Regions from separate parts of the Enterobacter sp. KBR-315C3_2022 genome, predicted to be linked through region 3. Evidence: predicted binding sites of a transcription regulator. Region 3 holds the regulator's gene; each other region holds the start of a gene.

Region 1 (7,284 bases), on a different contig from region 3:
GCGGTTGTCATATCCCCCGCTGGCGCACCGACCACCACCGCAAGCGTGATGCCAATCAGCAGGGCCTGATACGGTTTTTTCCCCAGTGCCAGCCAGCCGCAGAGAAACATCGCCGCTGCGCACCACAGGAGCATAACGGGAAACGAGATGAGCTCAAGCTTAAGCGCAATCAGCCCCAGCGCGGAGCCAAGCACGGTGCCGCCAATACGCTCAAAGGCCCGCGGAACGACGTTCCCCCAAAAAGAGATTGGCCCCATCACAACCACCAGCGTGATCAGCGGCCAGGTTCCTTCCGGAATATTGAGCAAACGGACGAGGACAAAGGTCAGGACAAACGCCAGCGCGATACGGCACCCATGCACCACGCGGTAGTGTTTATACAGGCGTATTTCAAAGGGAGTTAATGATTTGTCGGGACGCACACCCGCTCTCCAGCTACACGGCAAACCGTAATTGTACTGCGTTTTCAGCCGGGCGGAATGCGTCCGGCCGAAAAACCCTGCTTTTACCGGGACTAAGACACTTTATGCTCAACGGGAATATACATTTCGATAACCCAGTAGCCCTCGGCATTGCCATCGTTAAGATAGCGCTCAAAGCAGGGTTTGGGGGCTATCTGGTATTTGTGGTCCTCTAACAGGGAGTTGAAGAACTGATTCCAGGGCGTCGCGAAGTCGTGATTTTCAACCCGCGCGATGGCGAGCGCGTAATCCCCTGCGGCGATTTCGGTCAGTATGACCCCTTCGCTGTTTTCAGGAATGACGAAATCATCCTGCACCGTTACCGCCGTGTCGCAGCGCAGCTTTTCTGCCGGGACCTGATCCGGGTTATCATAGTAAACGGCGACCCACTCCAGCGGCTGAATGTGCCGCCCATTAACCCACATAGCCAGCTGTTCAAAACCCTGCTTTACCGTGTTTTCCCACGGCCCCACCATGTGAAAACCCGCGATCCTGCGTTTCTGCTGCTGCCTGATGCTATAGTCCATGCTGCCTCCACTCATTACTGTATGTTTATACACTATAAGTCAGAATTTCGCTTACCGGCAAACGGCGTGTGATGATTATGCGAGCAGACTCGCAACCCTGCCAGCCTGCTCTAAAGGGGGAAAGCAATCGTTAGATTTTATGGTGCAGGTAATCACCCAGGCGGGAGAAAAGGCCGCCCTTCTCGACGCTTTCCAGCGTGACCAGCGGCCAGTGTGCGACCACCTTATCGCGATCGTACAGCTCGATTTCGCCCACGCGCTGATGGGCCGCAACAGGCGCTTCCAGCTCTTTTTTGTCCAGCACGTACTTCGCTTTGATGTTCGGCAGCTCCGCTTTCGGCAGCGCCAGCCAGAAGTCCTGGTCCGTACCCAGCGTGATCTGCTCTTTATCGCCGTACCAGATACGCTCCGTGCCCACCTTTTTACCGCTGTGCAGGATTTGCACCGTGTCGAAATTCTGTTGACCCCAGTGCAGCAGCTTGCGGGCCTGATCCTCACGCCCTTTTGGGCTGTCAGCCCCCATCACCACCGCGATCAAGCGGCGCTGACCGTCGACTGCGGACGCAATCAGGTTAAAACCGGCGCCTGAAGTATGGCCGGTTTTGAGGCCGTCCACGTTCATGGTTTTATCCCACAGCAGGCCGTTGCGGTTTTGCTGCGTAATGCCGTTCCAGGTGAGGCTTTTCTCGCTGTACATGTGGTAGAAATCAGGCTCGCCGTGAATAATCGCGCGGGAGAGGACGGCAAGGTCGTAGGCCGAGCTGTGCTGACCCGGTGCGTCTAGGCCGTGCACCGTTTCAAAGTGGGTATCGCGCAGGTTCAGCTTCTCGACGTAGTCATTCATCATGGTAACGAACTGCGGCTGGCCGCCCGCCACGTGGTCCGCCAGCGCCACGCACGCGTCGTTGCCTGAATCGACGATCAGCCCGCGGCTGAGGTCGCGTATCGACACGCGGTCGCCCTCTTTCAGGAACATGAGCGACGAGCCGTCAAAAACGGGATTGCCTTTCGCCCACGCGTCGCGGCCGACGGTGACGATGTCGTCAGGGCTAATCCGGTGGCTATCAATGGCGCGATCGACGACGTATCCCGTCATCAGCTTGGTCAGGCTTGCAGGATTACGCTGTTGATGTTCATTGCCCGCCGTTAAAATTTGCCCGGTTGTGTAGTCCATCAGCACCCAGGAGCCCGCCTGAATGGCCGGAGGCTGAGGTGCAAAATCCAGCGGCGTAACGGCCCACGCGGAAGAAATGCTCGAAGCGAGTAAAGAAACAGCAATAAACAGACGGCGTTTCAACGGTATATCCTCAGGTCATTAAAAATCGTTGACCTTTTTACGGGAGTTCGCGTGTCCTTACCTTGTTTAATTGCAAAAAAATGTGACAAATGTCTTATTTTGATCTGAAGGCGGCGCGCAAAAATCGCCTCTGACGTCGCTTTTTATTCGGCCTGCCCACCGCGATCGTTTACCATAGAGGCGTCATTTTTTAACAGGATGGTATTACTGGTGTCTGATTCTGCCGCGCTCACGTTTTTATTCCACGACTACGAAACCTTTGGCACCCATCCGGCGCTGGACCGTCCGGCGCAGTTTGCCGCCATCCGTACCGACGAAAATTTCAACATTATCGGCGAACCCGAAGTCTTTTATTGCCGTCCGGCGGATGATTATCTGCCCCAGCCGGGCGCCGTGATGGTGACGGGCATTACGCCGCAGGAAGCGCGAGAGAAAGGCGTCAGTGAAGCGGAGTTTGCGCGCCGCATTCACGATCTCTTTACCGTGCCCAATACGTGCGTGGTGGGCTACAACAATATTCGCTTCGATGACGAAGTGACGCGCAACATTTTTTACCGCAACTTCTACGATCCCTACGCGTGGAGCTGGCAGAACCGCAATTCGCGCTGGGACCTGCTGGACATCATGCGCGCCTGCTATGCCCTGCGCCCGGAAGGCATTAACTGGCCGGAAAATGAAGAGGGCCTGCCGAGCTTCCGTCTGGAGCATCTGACGCGCGCCAACGGCATTGAGCACAGCAACGCCCACGACGCGATGGCCGACGTGTATGCCACTATCGCCATGGCGAAGCTGGTGAAGGCCGCGCAGCCGCGGCTCTTTGATTATCTGCTCAGCCATCGCAGCAAGCATAAGCTCACAACGCTTATCGACGTCCCGCAGATGAAGCCGCTGGTGCATATTTCCGGGATGTTTGGCGCGTGGCGCGGGAATACCAGCTGGGTTGCGCCGCTGGCCTGGCATCCGGACAACCGCAACGCCGTCATTATGGTCGATTTGGCTGGCGACATCTCCCCGCTGCTCGAGCTCGACAGCGACGCGCTGCGCGAGCGGCTGTACACCCCGAAAGCCGAGCTGGGCGATCTGCCCGCCGTGCCGGTGAAGCTGGTGCATATCAATAAATGCCCGGTTCTGGCGCAGGCCAATACGCTGCGCCCGGAGGATGCCGACAGGCTGGGGATTGACCGTCAGCGCTGCCTGGATAACCTGAAGGTGCTGCGAGAGAACCCGCAGGTGCGCGAAAAGGCCGTTGCGATCTTTGCCGAAGCCGAGCCGTTTATCCCGTCCGATAACGTCGATGCCCAGCTGTACAACGGCTTCTTCAGCGACGCCGACCGCGCGGCGATGAAAATTGTGCTGCAGACCGAACCGCGCAACTTGCCGGCGCTGGACATTACCTTCGCCGATAAGCGCATTGAAAAATTGATATTTAACTACCGGGCGCGTAACTTCCCCGGCACGCTGGATGAAGCCGAGCAGGAGCGCTGGCTGCAGCACCGTCGTAACGTCTTTACGCCAGAGTACCTTCAACGCTATGCCGAAGAGCTGGAGATGCTGTACGGGCAGTACGAGGGCGATGCCGAGAAGCAGGCGCTGTTGAAAGCCCTGTTCCAGTACGCGCAGGAAATCGTCTGACCGAAGGGTACAAAAAAGCCGGAGGCGATGTCTCCGGCTTTTTTTTGCCCGCTGGCGCGGGCCTAAAGGTTGTGCAGGTCGGGTGAGGCTTAGCCGCCACCCGACACCGTCTTAGGCGACGTCTTCGTACTGAGGAACCGGGTTGCGGAAGCTCTTGGTCACGCATGCCAGGTAAACCAGGCCGATAGCGCCCCAGATCAGACCCAGAACCATGGAGCTTTCTTCCAGGTTAATCCACAGTGCGCCAACGGTCAGCGCGCCGCACACCGGCAGAACCAGATAGTTGAAGTGGTCCTTCAGCGTTTTGTTGCGCTTCTCGCGGATCCAGAACTGAGAGATCACGGAGAGGTTAACGAAGGTGAACGCCACCAGCGCACCGAAGTTGATCAAAGCAGTTGCCGTCACCAGGTCGAATTTAATCGCCAGCAGCGCGATTGCGCCAACCAGCAGCACGTTCCACGCTGGCGTGCGCCATTTCGGATGCACATAGCCAAAGAAGCGCGTTGGGAACACGCCGTCGCGGCCCATAACGTACATCAGACGGGAAACGCCCGCGTGCGCAGCCATACCGGAGGCCAGAACGGTCACGCTGGAGAAGATCAGCACGCCCCACTGGAAGGTCTTACCTGCCACGTACAGCATGATTTCAGGCTGAGACGCATCCGGATCTTTAAAGCGAGAGATGTCCGGGAAGTACAGCTGCAGGAAATAAGACGCACCGATGAAGATCAGGCCGCCAATCAGCGCGGTCAGGAAAATCGCTTTCGGGATCACGCGCTCGGCGTCTTTGGTCTCTTCAGACAGTGAAGAGATGCCGTCGAAGCCCAGGAACGAGAAGCACAGGATTGTCGCACCGGTGATCATCGGCACAACGTGCGCGCCTTCAGACCAGAACGGACGGGTGCTGGTCAGGGTACCGGCGCCTTCACCGTGCATCACGCCATAGATGATCAGGCCCACGATGACGGAAACAATACCCATCTGCAGAATCACAATCAGGGTGTTGAAGTTCGCCACGGTCTTGATGCTGCGCAGGTTAGAGATGGTCATAAAGGCCACCAGCGCCACAACGAAGATCCACGACGGTACGGAAGGTACCAGCGCTTCAAAGTAAATTTTAGCCAGCAGAATGTTGATCATCGGCATGAACAGATAGTCCAGCAGAGATGACCAGCCCACCATAAAGCCAACCGCAGGGCTAATGGATTTCTGAGCATAGGTATACGCGGAGCCTGCGGACGGGAAACGGCGAACCAGTTTACCGTAGCTCAGCGCAGTAAAGAGAATAGCGACCAGCGCAAAGGCATACGCCGTTGCAACGTGACCGTCAGTAAGGCCTGATACGATACCGAATGTATCGAACAGCGTCATTGGCTGCATGTAGGCAAGGCCCATCATAACAACCGGAATCAACGTAAGCGTTTTACGTAATTCCACGCGAGAGGTTTTTGGAGTTGCGTTATGCGACATGGTTAATCTCCTTTACGGTGATAACCGCCACGTAAGCGAAAAATTGCCCCATTTCAGTCTTCCTCAGCGACAACAACTGTCGGATTTTAGTAAATATCTATCCGGTACGAAGCCCGGCCTCTTGGTTTTTAGTTTCGTTTCGTACATGCAAAAAAAAATAACCGACGCCTTTTATATCGTCGATTATTCATTTGTTTGCAGCGGCGGCATTTTGCCCTATTCCAGACACAAAACGCAATAGATTGAGAAAGCCATCAATAAATTAATTTCGCTAACCGACTGATTTACCCGCATCTGCCTGAGTGTAAACCGCGGCAATAGCACTATTTGCTAAAATTTGTTCCCGCCACCAGGCGCTGGCGAGCCCGGCGGTCTGTTCATTCCAGCCAATCCACACCGGTTCGTTGCTGCTTTGCGCTAAAACCTGCTTTTCCACCAGCGCGCCGCTTTCTATAAACCGCTGCGCCAGATAGCGCGGTAAATAGCCGCAGCCTAGTCCGCTTATCTGCAGCTCCAGCTTGGTTTTAAAATCAAATACGGTGATGGCTTCCTGTTCGTCTAACAGCTGTGAAGAGACCGCGCAGCCCGGACGGGAGCTGTCCCCGACCGCAACTGCGCGGAAGCCCTTAATGATGCGGCGATTCAGCGGCTCTGGCTCGCTCGCCAGCGGGTGATGCGGCGCAACGGCAAAAACCTGTTCAAGCGTGCCGAGCCGGGCAAAGCCGAAATCGCTGAGCTGGGGAGGCTCGTGGAGCGCGCCGACGATAATATCGGCACGTCCCTGCGTCAGGGCGTCCCAGGAGCCGCCCAGCACGCCGTTGATAAAGATCAGCCGGGTGACGCTGTGGTGCTGATAGAACGCTTCGATAAGCGGCGCCAGCAGGGAAAAGGGAAACGTATCGTCAACGCCGATGACCAGCTCGTTTTCCCATCCCTGATGGAGCTTAACGGCCTGTTTTTCCAGCTCCCGCACCGTGTGAAGAACGTCGCGGCCCTTTTCCAGCAGCATTTGTCCGGTGCGGGTAAAACGCGCGCGATGGCCGGTGCGATCGAGGATTTGGATATTGAGATCGCTCTCCAGCTTATGCACCGTATAGCTCAGGGCCGAAGGCGTTTTATAGAGCTTCGCCGATGCCGCCGCGAAGCTCCCCTCTTTCTCCAGCGCATCCAGAATAATCAGAACATCCAGCAGCGGCTTCATGTTCGCCCCCTTACGGTGTGCGAGATTTTCCGCTGGCGGAATTATTCCATTGGCATGACCAGCGGATCGGGATACTGATACTCAAATCCCAGTTCACGGCAAATACGATTGCCATCAACGACTTTGCCTTTGCCTTCTCCCCGCGCCGCGCTAAAGACCGGCGGCGTCAGGCCAAGCTGGCGCGCCATCAGCGGATAAAACTCGCTGCGCGCTGGATGAGAAGGTGCACATATATTATAGATGTGACCGCCTTTTGGAGCCTGTAACAGGAGCTCAATCGCGCCGATAACATCCTCAAGATGCACCAGATTGACGCCGTGCTGCCCGTCCGGCGCCGATTTTCCGGCAAAGAAACGTCCGGGATGACGTCCCGGCCCCACCAGTCCGGCCAGGCGCAAAATATCCACCTGCGTGCCCGGCAGGTTATGCAGCCAGTCCTCCAGCTCTTTCAGCACCCGTCCGCTGGCGGTCACCGGCTGGCGTTCGGTAGTTTCCTTTACCGTCCCGTCAGCGTCGCCGTAAACCGACGTTGAGCTGGTGAAGAGGATCCGCGGGATATGGTGCGCCAGCGCGCTATCCACAATCTCCTGCACCGCCTGGAGATAGAACGTTTCTCCCGGGCCGCTGCGGCGCGCCGGGAGCGTAATTACCAGCGCATCGACATCCATAAGTTCATCGAGCTCATCGGTATTGCAA
Region 2 (7,284 bases), on a different contig from region 3:
CAGGCGATTAATCATCTTAAGCGTGGTGGTTTTGCCGCAGCCGGACGGGCCGAGCAGAACGCACATTTCACCTTCCGGCACGTTCAGATTGACGTTGTCGACGGCCTTAAAGGTCTGGCCGTGCTTCTGTGAAAATTGCTTGGTGAGGTTTTCCAGTTTTATCATTATCGAATCCCCTTTGGAGTCAGAGCCACCTGCAGACGGTGCAGCAGCCAGTCGAGCACGATGGCTAAAAGACAGATCATCAGCGCGCCCGCAATCAACATACGAATATCGCTCCCGCCGATGCCGTTAAGCAGCAGCAGGCCAAGGCCGCCCGCGCCGATCACGGCGGCGATCGCCATGACGCCGATATTCATCACCACGGCGGTGCGGATCCCGCCGAAAATCACCGGCAGCGCCATCGGGATTTCAACCCAGCGCAGACGCTGCCAGAAGGTCATCCCGATGCCGCGCCCCGCCTCGCGCAGGCCCGGCGGCAGGCTGTCCAGCGCCGTGTGGGTGTTGCGCACAATCGGCAGCAGCGAGTAGAGAAACACCGCCGTCACGGCGGGCAGGGCGCCAATGCCCTGACCGACCAGCGAGAACAGCGGGATCATCAGGCCAAACAGGGCGATGGACGGGATGGTGAGTACGATGGTCGCAATCCCCAGCACCGGCGTGGCCAGCCATTTGTGACGGACAATTAAAATCCCCAGCGGAACGCCGATGATAATCGCCAGCCCCACTGCCAGCGCCACTAGCCACAGATGCTGCAGCGTCAGCGTTAAGAGATAGTCCCAGTTGTCAACAATGTAGTGAATCGTCTCCATAGCGCCTCCTACAGCAGCTGTTTGCTACGCAGGAAATCACGGGCGACCTGCTGCGGTGACTGATGGTCAATATCCACCTTCTTGTTCAGTTCGGTGATGACGTCGTTATTGAGCTGGGCGGAGAGGGTGTTAAGCGCCTCTTCGAGCCCCGGATTGGCCTCCAGCGTATCTTTGCGCACCACCGGCGTAACCGCGTAGCTCGGGAAAAAGCCTTTATCATCTTCCAGCACCTTCAGGTCGAAGCCCTTCACGCGGCCGTCGGTGGTGTAGATGAGGCCAGCGTCAACGAAGCCGTCGCGCACGGCGTTATAGACCAGGCCCGGGTCCATCTGGCGGATCTGCGGGCGATCCAGCGCCATGTTATAGGTCGCCTGCAGCGGCTTCATGCCGTCGCTGCGCCCGGCAAACTCAAGGTCCAGCCCGAGCAGCCAGTTGTTGTCCGGGTCCGTTTTACGAACCTGTTCAATCTTCGCCACCATCTCCGACATGGTGTTGATGTGCTCGGCTTCGGCGCGCTTGCGCTGCATCGCGAAGGCGTAGGTGTTGTTCATGTCCGCGGGCTTGAGCCACACCAGGCCGTGCTTCGCGTCGAGGCGTTTTACGGTCTCGTAGGATTCTTCTGGCGACATGCGTTTGTTGATGTGGTTGAAGATGATCAGCGACGTGCCGGTGTATTCCCACGTCATGTCAATCTGCTTGTTGATCATCGCGTTACGGGAAATCACGGTAGCGATGTTGGTCTGCGGCTGTACCTGAAATCCCTTTTTCTGCAGATATTGCACGGTCATCGCCGAGAGGATGTGCTGCTCGGTAAAGCTTTTGGTGGCCAGGATCAGCGGGGCGGCGAGCGCCTGGCTGGAGAAGAGCGCGGCGGCGCACAGCGCCGTCAGGCTGGAAAACAGTCTCATACACAGCTCCTTGTTATTGTTATCGGGCCAGGTGCGGGCTCATCACGCGGCCCAGCGCGGCCAGCAGCGTATCCAGAATCAGAGCGAACAGGGCGGTGGCCGCCGCGCCGAGGATCAGCGTCGGGAAATCGTTGAGGTAGATGCCCGGGAAAATCAGCTCGCCGTAGCTGCTGGCGCCGATCAGGAAGGCCAGCGGCGCGGTCCCCACGTTAATTGCCGTGGCGATGCGGATGCCGGACAGCATCACCGGCCACGCGTTAGGAATTTCAACCTGACGCAGGCGCTGCCATTTGGTCATGCCGATGCCGTTAGCCGCTTCGAGCAGCGACGCGGGCACGGAGCACAGCCCGGCGTAGGTGTTACGCACGATGGGCAGCAGCGAGGCGAGGAACAGGGCGATGATGGCCGGCTTATCGCCGATCCCAATCACCACCATCGCCAGGGCGAGTACCGCCAGCGGCGGCAGGGTGTTGCCGACGTTAAAGATCTGCATCACATATTCCGCAACGCCGCGCGCCGCCGGGCGGCTCAGCAGGATGCCGCTCGGAATACCGACCAGCAGCGCGAAGAACATGGATGAGAATACGAGGATCAGGTGCTGTTGCCCGAGGTAGAGCAAATCAACCTGACGCGCTTTAATCGTTTCCAGCCCAATTCCCCAGACGAGGAGGGCGAGGACCACGATAATCGCGCCGACGAAAAGCAGCGAACGTTTAAGTAATGGGTGCATTGCGGTGTGTCTCCCTGTGCGCATGCGTTATAGCAACCAGCGGCTGCCTGTTTTTATGCCATGATTCGGCAGGGGTCATTCAGCTATAGCAAGGGAATGGGAAGGGTTCCAGCGAAGGGGCAAAAAGAGTAACCCTATGATAGTAAGGAGATCTTAGTTTAAGCCTTATGGGATAAGGGCTGTCAGGGGTTGAGCAGAATAGTCTTAAAGAGAGCCGCCTAAGGTGACGTTGTCACCTTAGGCGTGCCGGAGGCGATTATCGGCCGACCGCAGCGCGCACCTTTCGGACGCGCCATGAGATGCGGGCAATCGAGAATGCGGCAACGAGGACCAGCATCACTCCCAGCGCAAGCATGGCGTTAAATCCCAACCATCTGAAAAGGAGCAGACCCGCAATACCGCCGGTAATAAACGAAAAAAGGGTGGTCAAATGGGTTTTGAGCTGGCTCTTTTGGGCCGCCGTATCTTTAGAGTAATCCCGACGGAGCATGGCAACCGCAACGGAGGCCAGAGAGATGCCCGCATCGGTCAGCGTGCCGGTAATATGCGTCGAGCGTACCCGACCCCCAGAAAGCTGAGTCGAGGTGGAATTATGGACCCCCATCAGCCCGCACAGGGAAATAATAATTTCACGGTTCGTGGCGAATGAATGAAAATAGATTTCGTACAGCGAAACGCCCGCCAGCAATAGACCTTCAGCAAGCAGAACCTGACTGAATATCAGCCGAACGTTGTGGATTATTCCCCAAAGGACAATGATTCGCGCAATAATTGCGCCCGTGACAAACGACAGGATAATGGCGCTAAAGAAAAGAATATCGCTAAGATCGGTAGAGGAGACTTCGCTGGATAACTGTGAGGTATTGCCCGTCATATGGGAAGGGAAAAAGCCAAAAGCCCCCAGCGCGATAGCATTCAATACGCCCGCTGAGGTTGCCAGCCAGAGCGCGAGTCGGCGATCTTCCCCATGCGTTCGTTCTTTCTTGAGTTTAACCAGCAAAGAATACCTCCGGATTAAGCTTTGCCTGATTTCTCACGCTAGCAAAACGATGCTGCTGGCTAACCAGGATATTGCTTAATTATTATTTCATCGGAGGGCATTCGAGGTTTTGTAATTAATTAAACGCATACGGCGAATATGTGTGACCGGATGCTAAAGGGTAAGCAAAACTGAACACAGAAGGGCCGACCCTTAACGTACGCATCTTACTCCGTCTGGTCTGTAACCGTTTCGGCATTGAGATCGGGGAGTTTGCTGGTGCGCAAAATATGCTGCACGGCCTCTTTGTGCTCGGCGAAATAGAGCCCGAGATCCTCCGCCTGCGTTTCGTCCATTTGTATTCCGCTTTGCAACAGCCATTCGGTGAAGGCGTCTGCCATGTCGAGCAGTTTGTCGTGAGCGTCGGCCTCTTTCTTCGTGGCAAATGTCATTTTCTCTTCACCTTTTCTTACGACAACATATTTGATTTCAACAGCCATGATGAACCCCTTATACTGTAATTATATACAGTATATCAGCTTAATGTATCCGTTGCAGCATAAATGTAATTATAAGACATGCGGAGAGTGAGCTGGCTTACACATCAGGATGCGTAAGCCAGCGTCTATCAACGGTACAGCGTTTTTTCCGCAACGGGGATCAGCAGGGTGGACTGCCAGTCCGCAAGCGTCAGCTGCGCGAGCCTGCCCAGCGCGGCATAGAACGGATGCCCGGCGTGGTCGACAAATTCGGAAAGGAAACGCGTGCTCCACGGCAGCAGGTGCCAGGCGAGGAGCTGGTCCCGCTCGGCGTCGCGCCCGTTTTCTGCAAGCCAGGCGGCCAGCAGCAGCAGTGTGCCAAAATGGTCTTCCGGCTCATTCTGCTGCACCTCGAAGGCGATATTGTTTTCGCGCATCCACTGGCGCAGGGCCAGCGTTGAGTCGCCAAACAGCACGGACTCGCGGTCCAGCCAGACGGATCCCCACGGCGGCGAGGGCAGCGCGTACGGGCCAATAAACAGGCGCTGCCAGGCTTCTGGCAGGGTTTCATCGCAGGGCGCACTGAACGCCTCCGCTATCGGCTGGAGCACCTCCTCCGACAGCGGCCAGTCCTGAACCCACTCCCCGGCGGTGAGCGCATTCACCAGCGGGGCCGCCTGCTCGCTATCGGGCGCAAAATAAAACAGCGCGCCCAGCACGCGGGCGCTAAAGGCAAAGGCTTTACGGTCTTCAACTTCACTCATTACTGCATTCCTTACTCGCGCGGGGGTCACCCGCGCGCTTATGTTAACCCGCGATGGCCGTTCCAACGGTCATATGCAGGCCGTAGAACAGGCCGCGGCCAATCAGCTCGCCCAGTACGACCAGAACAACGCCGAGAGCGAGACCAAACGCTTTTGGCTCCCGGCGACGAATCAGCGGACAGAGCCAGCAGCCTAAACCGGCAGCAACCAGCACGATACGCCAGACCTGGAGCGTGCCATAGTCCGGGAGCAGGGCGCTGGCCTGCTGGATGGCGCTGTGGATCGTGGACAGATCGTGACTTTGCAGCACAATAATCGCACAGCTCGCCAGCAGCGCCAGCGCGCTGACGGTTGCTGCCAGCGTTCCTTTAAACGTTGCGTTCGCCGCGCGAAGCAGCAGCGCCGCAAGCGGTGGCCCGCTCAGCGCCGCGGTGAGGAAAAAGGCGGCGGTAGTGTAACCCGTATACCACGTTGGCACGGTATCGATCTGATACACGCGCGTCATGGCCCAGACAAAAACAATCCCGAGGATCTGGCTCATCAGCAGCCAAATCTTGCCGAGCGCCGACGGCATTTTACCGACAACCGACAGCAGCCACCAGAATCCCCCAATGGCGAAAAAGATCGAGCCCGCGGCGATTTCGTTGCTGAGCGCCGAGTCGCCGACGCGGTTCAGGGAGTTAAACGCGCGCAGCGGCGAGCCGAGGTGCAGCACGGAAGCCAGAAAGCCGACGCCCATCACCACCCAGAGAAAGAACATGCTGCGAACGATCCGCGCTTTTGCCGCCGCGTCTTTTTCATTAAGCCACGCGAACCCGGTGACGATTAACGCCCCGGCCACGCACTGCCCAAAAACGGTGAAGATCACCAGCGGCCATTCATGCCATCCACTTCCCATCTCACACCTCCTTCGGGTTAGCCAGGTAGCCGGTGGTGTCACCCGTCGGGCGGCTATTGGCGTTAGGTTTAATCACAATGCTCGGCTTCGTGAAGTGCGCGGACGGCAGCGGCGCAACCGCCGCCAGCTGGCCGTGCTTTTGACGCAGCTCTTCGATCGGGCCGAAGTCCAGCGCGCGCAGCGGGCAGGACTCGACGCATATCGGCTTTTTGCCGTCGGCGACGCGGGTATGGCAGCCGTCGCATTTGGTCATATGGCCTTTGGCGGCGTTGTACTGCGGCGCGCCGTACGGGCAGGCCATGTGGCAGTAGCGGCAGCCGATGCAGACGTCCTCGTTTACCACCACGAAGCCATCTTCACGCTTGTGCATCGCACCGCTCGGACAGACCTTGGTGCAGGCCGGGTCTTCGCAGTGGTTGCAGGCAATCGACAGGTAATAGGCAAACACGTTCTGCTGCCAGACGCCGTTGTCCTCCTGCCAGTCGCCGCCCGCGTATTCGTAGATACGGCGGAAGCTGACGTCCGGGGTGAGGTCTTTGTAATCCTTGCAGGCCAGCTCGCAGGTTTTGCACCCGGTGCAGCGGCTGGAATCAATAAAAAATCCATACTGGGTAGTCATTCGTTATTCCTCACGCCTTCTCGATCTGCACCAGGTTGGTGTGCTGCGGGTTGCCTTTTGCCAGCGGCGACGGGCGATGCGTGGTTAAGGTGTTGATGCACGAGCCGTGGTCAACGCGGTCCCCGTTCATGTTGGCATCGTGCCAGGCGCCCTGGCCCATGGCGCTGACGCCCGGCATGATGCGCGGCGTCACTTTTGCCGGAATGCGCAGCTCGCCGCGGTCGTTGAAGACGCGAACCATATCGCCGTTCTTAATGCCGCGTTTCTCGGCGTCGACGGGGTTCAGCCACACCTCCTGACGGCAGGCCGCCTGCAGCACGTCGATATTGCCGTAGCTGGAGTGGGTGCGGGCCTTGAAGTGGAAGCCGAACAGCTGTAGCGGGAAGGTGCGGCGTTCAGGGGCATCCCAGCCGTCGAAGGTCGACGCATACACCGGCAGCGGGCTGATGGTTTCGTCTTTTTCCAGCTCCCAGGTGTTGGCGATGGTCGCCAGCTTGCTGGAGTAGATCTCGATTTTGCCCGACGGCGTTTTCAGCGGGTTGGCCTGCGGATCCTCGCGGAACTTCTTATAGGCGACGAAGTGCCCGTTAGGATCTTTGCGCTTGTAGATCCCCATTTTTTTTAGCTCGTCGTAGGACGGCAGCAGCGGATCTTTCTCGAGCATTTTGGCGTACAGATACTGTAGCCACTGCGCCTGCGTGCGGCCTTCCGTAAACTGCTGATGCACGTCCGGGCCAAGGCGTTTTGCCACTTCGCTCATGATCCAGTAGATAGGCCTGCGCTCAAACTTCGGCGCGGTGACCGGCTGCAGGAAAATCAAATAGCCCATGTTCCCGGCGTAGTCGTTAGGAATAATGTCTTCCTGTTCAACGGTCATCAGGTCCGGCAGCAAGATGTCGGCATACTTCGCCGAAGAGGTCATAAAGTTGTCGATGACCACAATCATCTCGCACTTGCTTTCGTCCTGCAGAATATCGTGGGTTTTGTTGATATCCGAGTGCTGGTTGATGATGGTGTTGCCCGCGTAGTTCCAGATAAATTTGATCGGCACGTCGAGCTTGTCTTTGCCGCGCACGCCGTCGCGCAGGGCGGTCA
Region 3 (7,284 bases):
AGTTTTAGTGCGCCTGAGTGGGCGCACTTTTTTTCCTGCCGTCCGTGCGTGTTGCACCGTTGTTGCGATAGTGATCGTTAAATAACGTTTGACCGCCCCCAAGCCGCGTTTCTGCGATACAATGCCATTACGTTATGTATCGGAGAGTCTGGCATGTCACACCCCGCGCTAACGCAATTGCGTGCGCTGCGCTATTTAGACCACATACCCGCGCTTGACCCGGCGCAGCTCGACTGGCTGCTGCTGGAAGATTCCATGACAAAACGTTTTGAGCAACAGGGCAAAACGGTCACGGTGACGATGATCCGCGAAGGGTTTGTCACGTCCGATGAGATTGCCAGCGAGCTGCCGCTGCTGCCGTCTGAAGAACGCTACTGGCTGCGCGAGATCCTGCTCTGTGCCGACGGCGAGCCGTGGCTTGCCGGACGGACGGTGGTGCCTGAGTCCACCCTTTCCGGACCCGAGCTTGCCCTGCAGCGGCTGGGAAAAACGCCGCTGGGGCGCTATCTTTTCACCTCATCCGAGCTTACCCGAGATTTTATTGAGATTGGTCGCGATGCCGATCTGTGGGGGCGCCGTTCCTGCCTTCGCCTGAGCGGCAAGCCGCTCATTCTGACGGAACTGTTTTTACCGGCATCGCCGCTGTACTAAGAGGAAGATAAAATGGAGTGGAGTCTGACGCAGAACAAGCTGCTGGCCTTTCACCGCCTGATGCGCACGGATAAACCGATCGGCGCGCTGCTGCTGCTCTGGCCGACCCTGTGGGCGCTGTGGGTTGCCACGCCGGGTGTACCGCCGCTGTGGATCCTGGCGGTGTTTGTTGCGGGCGTCTGGCTGATGCGCGCGGCGGGCTGCGTGGTCAATGACTACGCGGACCGCAAGTTTGACGGGCACGTGAAGCGCACGGCCCATCGACCGCTGCCGAGCGGTCAGGTTTCCGAGAAAGAGGCCCGCACGCTGTTTGTGGTGCTGGTGCTGCTCTCCTTCCTGCTGGTGTTAACGCTTAACACCATGACCATTCTGCTTTCGATAGCCGCGCTGGCGCTGGCCTGGGTCTACCCGTTCATGAAGCGCTACACCCATCTGCCGCAGGTGGTGCTGGGTGCCGCGTTTGGCTGGTCGATCCCAATGGCGTTCGCCGCGGTGAGCGAGTCCGTGCCGCTGAGCTGCTGGCTGATGTTCCTGGCCAACATTCTCTGGGCCGTGGCGTACGATACGCAATATGCGATGGTTGACCGCGACGACGATCTGAAGATTGGAATCAAGTCGACGGCGATTTTGTTCGGGCGTCAGGACAAGCTGATCATCGGTATTCTGCAGGTGGCGGTGCTGGCGCTGATGGTGGCCATCGGTCGCCTTAACGGCCTGAACTGGGAGTTTTACTGGTCCGTGCTGGTGGCGGGGCTGCTGTTTGCGTACCAGCAAAAGCTGATTGCGAAGCGGGATCGCGAAGCGTGCTTCAAGGCGTTTATGAACAATAACTACGTGGGCCTGGTGCTGTTCTTGGGGCTGGCGATGAGCTACTTTTCATAAAAGTACGGCAGCCGAATGGCTGCCGTTTTGTTTTCTCCCTCTCCCCGTGGGAGAGGGCCGGGGTGAGGGCATCACTCGCCCTGCGTCGAACTCTCAATCGTTAAACGCACGTCGGCGGTAATCAGCTCTGCCAGCATCTGGTAGATCTTCATCGTCTCTTCCGGCTCGGCGTCGCCCGTGTCGCTAATGAACCCTTCGTCACGCAGCGTCAGCACCAGCGAGCTGAACACCGCCTTATCAAAGAACTCAGGAGCATTGATACCGTGCAGAACGGAGAGGCGCTGCGCCAGCGTCCGGCTCTCTTTTTCCAGCGTGCCGCGGTTGATGGACGGATTCGCGCTCAGCAGCCAGAAGGTAATGGCGTAACGTTGCAGCGTTTCGCGCGCCCCGGCGGCCAGCAGCTGCAGAGTGCGGGAGCGTGACGGGTTGATGAGCAGCTCGTTCTCATTAACCGTAATCAGCCCCTGACGACACATCTCTTCCGTCATCTTCGCCAGCTCGACGGCCAGCTCGTCCTTGCTCCAGCGCAGGAACAGCTCCGCTTTCAGCATCGGATAGATGGCTTCAATGTGGCGTAACAGCTCCTGATGCGAAATGCGGCGGTGCTGGGTCAGAATGGCGGCCATCAGGGACGGCAGCATCAGCATATGCGTGATGTTGTTGCGGTAGTAGGTCATCAGCACCGCCTGCTCGCGCGGCAGAATGATGATGTCACCGATCGTATCTTTCTCGACTTCAAACTTGTTCATCTGCAGCGCATGGTCGATAAGCTCGCTGGCGGTGGCAGAAGGAACGGTTGAATCGACGGAGTACGGCACGTTGCGCATGATGTCCAGGTAGCAATCGAGCTGCTCGGTCAGCTGCTCGCGTGTGAGCGAGCGCTGGCGAGAGGCCAGAAGCGCCGTGCAGCACAGGTTCATGGCGTTGGCCGCACCGGCGCTGTTGATACGCACCATCAGCTCTGACGCAATGCCGTTGACGGTCGGCGTCAGCCACGCTGGACGCACCGCCTCGATGGGATCGATGGATTCACGCCACTCGGGCACGTGGGTATTCAGGTACGTCATCAGCGGCATCGGCTCGCCGAAGTTCACGTAGCCCTCGCCCAGGTTGCGCAGCTTGCTGAGGCCGCGCAGCATCTGCGGCAGGCTCTCTTTCTCTTTTGTGGCTCCGCGCAGCTCTTTCGCATAGGTGCCCACTTCCATCACGTGCTCATAGCCAATGTAGATTGGCACCAGCGTGATGGGCCGCGTACCGCCGCGCAGCATCGCCTGAATGGTCATCGACAGCGTGCCGGTCTTCGGATCGAGCAGACGACCCGTACGCGAGCGGCCACCTTCGACGAAGTATTCTACGGAATAGCCGCGGCTGAACAGCTCGCCAAGGTATTCGCGGAAGACGGTCGAGTAGAGCTTGTTGCCCTTGAAGGTTCGACGAATAAAGAACGCGCCCAGGCGGCGGAAGATCGGGCCTGCTGGCCAGAAGTTCAGGTTAATACCGGCAGCGATGTGCGGCGGCACCAGCCCCTGGTGGTAAAGCACGTAGGAGAGAAGCAGGTAGTCCATGTGGCTGCGGTGGCAAGGCACGTAGACAATCTCATGGCCGTCGTGTGCCAGCTGGCGCACGCGCTCGGCGTTATGGACGTTGATCCCCTGATAGAGCCGGTTCCAGGTGAAGCCCAGAATGCGGTCAGACAGGCGAATCATCTCGTAGGAGAAGTTCGCGGCGATCTCTTCCATCAGCGCGATAGCGTTCTGCTGGGCCTTCTCGTGGGAAATTTTCTTGCTGCGCGCTTCGTCTTCGACGGCGCGGGCAATCGCCTTAGAGGCCAGCAGCTTGTTGAACAGATCCTGGCGCGCAGGCAGGCGAGGGCCCACCGCGGCGAGACGCTGACGCGCGAAGTGCATGCGCGCCACGCGCGCGAGCTTTTGCGCGATGATCTTGTCCGTGCCGTGCTCGTCCGCCATACGGCGCAGCGAAACGGACGGGGAGAAACGCACGAAGCTGTCGCGCCCCAGCCAGGAGACGGCGAAGAATTTTTGGATGCCGTTAAGCATGCGCAGTGGCGGATTCTCTTCGCCTTTTTCGCGGCCCGGTCGGCGGCCAAACATCACGGAGACCGGCACCATCTGCACGTCCAGATCGGGATTGCTGCGGTGCAGATCGAGATAGTCGTGGAACAGCTTGATGGACTCTTCTTTCGGCGTGTAATAGGTGAACACGCGCGGCCCGCCGTGGATGAACACGTAGCGCGGTAGCAGCGTACCGTCGACTTCCAGCGGTTCAAGCGGGTCGGGCAGATCGTGCGCCAGACACTGCGCGCGAAGCGTCAACAGGTCAGCCTTCGAGTTATAAGGCAAAACGTACATAATCGGGCGCGAGGTATCGAGCCCTAATTCCAGCGCGGGTTCTGCTGGGATAGACTTACTTTTTACCAGTACGCTTAATGGTAAATTAAGTAATTTGTAGTAAATTCGTGGCCAGCCGGACATAAACGATGTAAAGCCTCTGGTTAATAATGCAATTGCGGCGCAAGGATAACAGAAAGCGCGCAAAATTTCTGTTGTTACCCGTCAGACTTCAGGCGGCAGCATAGTGGCTGCGGCTACATATACTTCATCCTGCATGCTGCATGAAAGCGGCATGGACGATCTTGTGTATAGTGACTGACGCTCTTTCCAATAAAAGGTTCTTTTAATGGCCAATAATACCACTGGGTTCACCCGAATCATCAAAGCCGCGGGCTATTCATGGAAAGGTTTCCGTGCCGCGTGGATCAATGAAGCTGCTTTCCGCCAGGAGGGCATTGCCGCTATCGTCGCGGTTATTGTCGCCTGTTTCCTTGACGTTGATGCGATAACCCGCGTACTTCTCATCGGTTCGGTGCTTTTGGTGATGATAGTGGAAATTCTCAATAGCGCTATTGAGGCGGTGGTTGACCGCATCGGTTCCGATTTCCACGAGCTTTCCGGACGCGCAAAAGACATGGGATCCGCTGCCGTACTGCTGGCGATTATCGTTGCGGCGATAACCTGGGTCACGCTGCTTTGGTCGCATTTCCGATGAGCCTCGAGGAATAATTAAGTCCCTGGTTTTTTGTGCAGTTTTTGGTTCCAAATTCGCCTTTGACTGTATATACTCACAGCATAACTGTATATACACCCAGGGGGCGGAATGAAAGCGTTAACGACCAGGCAGCAAGAGGTGTTTGATCTCATCCGGGATCATATCGGCCAGACGGGTATGCCACCCACGCGTGCGGAAATCGCGCAGCGTCTGGGCTTCCGTTCTCCAAACGCTGCCGAGGAACACCTGAAAGCGCTGGCACGTAAAGGCGTGATTGAGATCGTCTCCGGCGCGTCTCGCGGTATTCGTCTGCTCGTCGAAGAAGAGACGGGTATTCCGCTGGTTGGCCGCGTTGCGGCAGGTGAGCCGCTTCTGGCGCAGCAGCATATTGAAGGCCATTATCAGGTCGACCCGGGTATGTTTAAGCCAAGCGCTGATTTCCTGCTGCGCGTTAGCGGGATGTCGATGAAAGACATCGGCATTCTTGACGGCGATCTGCTGGCCGTTCACAAGACGCAGGACGTGCGCAACGGGCAGGTTGTTGTGGCGCGTATTGATGACGAAGTGACCGTTAAGCGCCTGAAAAAACAGGGCAACACCGTGCAGCTTCTGCCGGAAAACAACGAATTCACGCCGATTGTGGTAGACCTGCGCGAGCAGAGCTTCTCGATCGAAGGCCTGGCGGTTGGCGTTATCCGCAACGGCGAATGGCTGTAATCTCTTCCTGACGGGCTGCGGTTTCTCCGCGGCCCGTTTCGTATTATCGTCCCCGGTATTTTCCCATGTCTCTGCTGACGGCTTCCGATAAAGCATTGTGGCGTCTTGCGCTGCCGATGATCTTCTCCAATATCACCGTTCCTCTCCTGGGGCTTGTTGATACGGCGGTGATTGGCCATCTTGACTCGCCCGTGTATCTGGGCGGCGTCGCGATTGGCGCAACGGCGACCAGCTTCCTCTTTATGCTGCTGCTCTTTTTGCGCATGAGCACCACCGGGCTGACGGCGCAGGCGTATGGCGCGAAAGACCCGCTGCGGCTGGCGCGCGCGCTGGTGCAGCCGTTAATCCTGGCGCTGGGCGCGGGAATAGCGATCGTCCTCTTGCGTACACCGCTCATCGATTTGGCGCTGCATATCGTGGGCGGCAGCGAGGCGGTGCTGGAGCAGGCCAGGCGTTTTCTGGCGATCCGCTGGCTCAGCGCGCCCGCGTCGCTGGCCAATCTGGTTCTGCTTGGGTGGCTGCTGGGCGTTCAGTACGCCCGCGCTCCGGTGATCCTGCTGGTGGTGGGCAACCTGCTTAATATCGTCCTCGACCTGTGGCTGGTCATCGGCCTGCACATGAACGTGCAGGGGGCGGCGCTGGCAACGGTGGTGGCGGAGTATGGCACGCTTCTCATCGGATTAGGGATGGTCTGGCGCGTGCTGGCGATGCGCGGGATCCCGGTTGCGCTGCTGAAAAAGGCCTGGCGCGGCAATATTCGCAGGCTGCTGGCCCTAAACCGCGACATCATGCTGCGCTCGCTTCTGCTACAGCTGTGCTTTGGCGCGCTGACCGTTTACGGCGCGCGGCTTGGGCCTGAGATTGTCGCGGTCAATGCGGTTCTGATGACGCTGCTGACCTTTACCGCCTATGCGCTGGACGGCTTTGCCTACGCCGTTGAGGCGCACTCCGGTCAGGCCTATGGCGCAGGAAAAAGCGGCCAGCTACGCGACGTCTGGCGCGCCGCCTGTCGTCAGGCAGGCCTTGTCGCACTCGCGTTCGCCGTGATTTACGCCGGTTTCGGCCAGTCAATCGTTGCCTTACTTACCTCGCTGCCCGCGCTGCGCGAGCTTGCCGGTCATTACCTGATCTGGCAGGCGGTGCTGCCGGTAGTGGGGGTGTGGTGTTATCTGCTGGACGGCATGTTCATCGGGGCAACGCGCGGGGCTGAAATGCGCAACAGCATGGCGGTGGCGGCCGTCGGGTTTGGCCTGACCTTGCTCACCGTTCCGTATCTGGGCAACCACGGGCTGTGGCTCGCGCTGGCCGTTTTCCTCTCTCTGCGCGGGCTGTCGCTGGCCTTTATCTGGCATCGCCACTGGCGTAACGACACCTGGTTTGTGTCTTCGTAATCGTCGCGATGGTTAAAGATTCTGAATATGAAAATGACCTCCGAATCCTTAACTACAATAATTAATACGTCCAGCAGAAAGTACGTGACGGACGAAACTCATTGACGCTTAACACGAGGACACGATTATGAATAAAGACGAAATCGGCGGCAACTGGAAGCAGTTTAAAGGTAAAGCGAAAGAACAGTGGGGCAAACTGACCGACGACGACATGACCGTCATCGAAGGTAAGCGCGATCAGCTTGTCGGCAAAATTCAGGAACGTTACGGCTACGAGAAAGATCAGGCTGAAACCGAAGTGAAAGACTGGGAAACCCGCAACGACTACCGTTGGTAACCCGGTAAACCCGCAGGTACAAGGATGTACTGGCAGAGGGCGGCGCTAAGCCGCCTTTTCTTTTGCCTTAGCGCGGCTTTTTCTTTACCAGGATTGTGTGGTCGTGCTGGCAGGCATCCTGATGCTTACAGGACTCCACCTCCACGCAGGCCGAACACAGGCCGTGCGCTTCAATCACGTTATGCCGCAGGGCAAAGCCCATTTTTGCCGCCAGCGATTGCATAATGTCTTCCACGCCTT

Evidence for each region. The regulator LexA, encoded in region 3, represses DNA repair genes until DNA is damaged. The targets are predictions, from matches to a motif close to TNCTGTATGTACATACAGNA.
Region 1: the regulator LexA is predicted to act here: its motif matches at 1,004-1,023, upstream of sbmC (DNA gyrase inhibitor SbmC).
Region 2: the regulator LexA is predicted to act here: its motif matches at 3,943-3,962, upstream of AB8804_RS14305 (YebG family protein).

Annotation. Positions count from the first base shown of each region.
Region 1 is NZ_JBGKEB010000001.1:17,730-25,013, reverse strand. It holds gene AB8804_RS00130 (FUSC family protein) at 1-422, opposite strand, end outside; gene sbmC (DNA gyrase inhibitor SbmC) at 515-988, opposite strand; gene dacD (serine-type D-Ala-D-Ala carboxypeptidase DacD) at 1,119-2,285, opposite strand; gene sbcB (exodeoxyribonuclease I) at 2,484-3,917, shown strand; gene AB8804_RS00110 (APC family permease) at 4,029-5,387, opposite strand; gene yoeI (membrane protein YoeI) at 5,377-5,439, opposite strand; gene AB8804_RS00100 (LysR substrate-binding domain-containing protein) at 5,659-6,588, opposite strand; gene AB8804_RS00095 (SDR family oxidoreductase) at 6,630-7,284, opposite strand, start outside.
Region 2 is NZ_JBGKEB010000012.1:91,185-98,468, forward strand. It holds gene osmV (osmoprotectant ABC transporter ATP-binding protein OsmV) at 1-165, opposite strand, end outside; gene osmW (osmoprotectant ABC transporter permease OsmW) at 165-812, opposite strand; gene osmX (osmoprotectant ABC transporter substrate-binding protein OsmX) at 821-1,720, opposite strand; gene osmY (osmoprotectant ABC transporter permease OsmY) at 1,740-2,450, opposite strand; gene AB8804_RS14300 (YoaK family protein) at 2,707-3,450, opposite strand; gene AB8804_RS14305 (YebG family protein) at 3,657-3,929, opposite strand; gene dmsD (Tat proofreading chaperone DmsD) at 4,058-4,672, opposite strand; gene AB8804_RS14315 (dimethyl sulfoxide reductase anchor subunit family protein) at 4,716-5,570, opposite strand; gene AB8804_RS14320 (DMSO/selenate family reductase complex B subunit) at 5,572-6,189, opposite strand; gene ynfE (selenate/tellurate reductase subunit YnfE) at 6,200-7,284, opposite strand, start outside.
Region 3 is NZ_JBGKEB010000011.1:99,441-106,724, reverse strand. It holds gene ubiC (chorismate lyase) at 154-651, shown strand; gene ubiA (4-hydroxybenzoate octaprenyltransferase) at 664-1,533, shown strand; gene plsB (glycerol-3-phosphate 1-O-acyltransferase PlsB) at 1,605-4,025, opposite strand; gene AB8804_RS13575 (diacylglycerol kinase) at 4,231-4,599, shown strand; gene lexA (transcriptional repressor LexA) at 4,708-5,316, shown strand; gene dinF (MATE family efflux transporter DinF) at 5,382-6,707, shown strand; gene AB8804_RS13560 (CsbD family protein) at 6,835-7,044, shown strand; gene zur (zinc uptake transcriptional repressor Zur) at 7,112-7,284, opposite strand, start outside.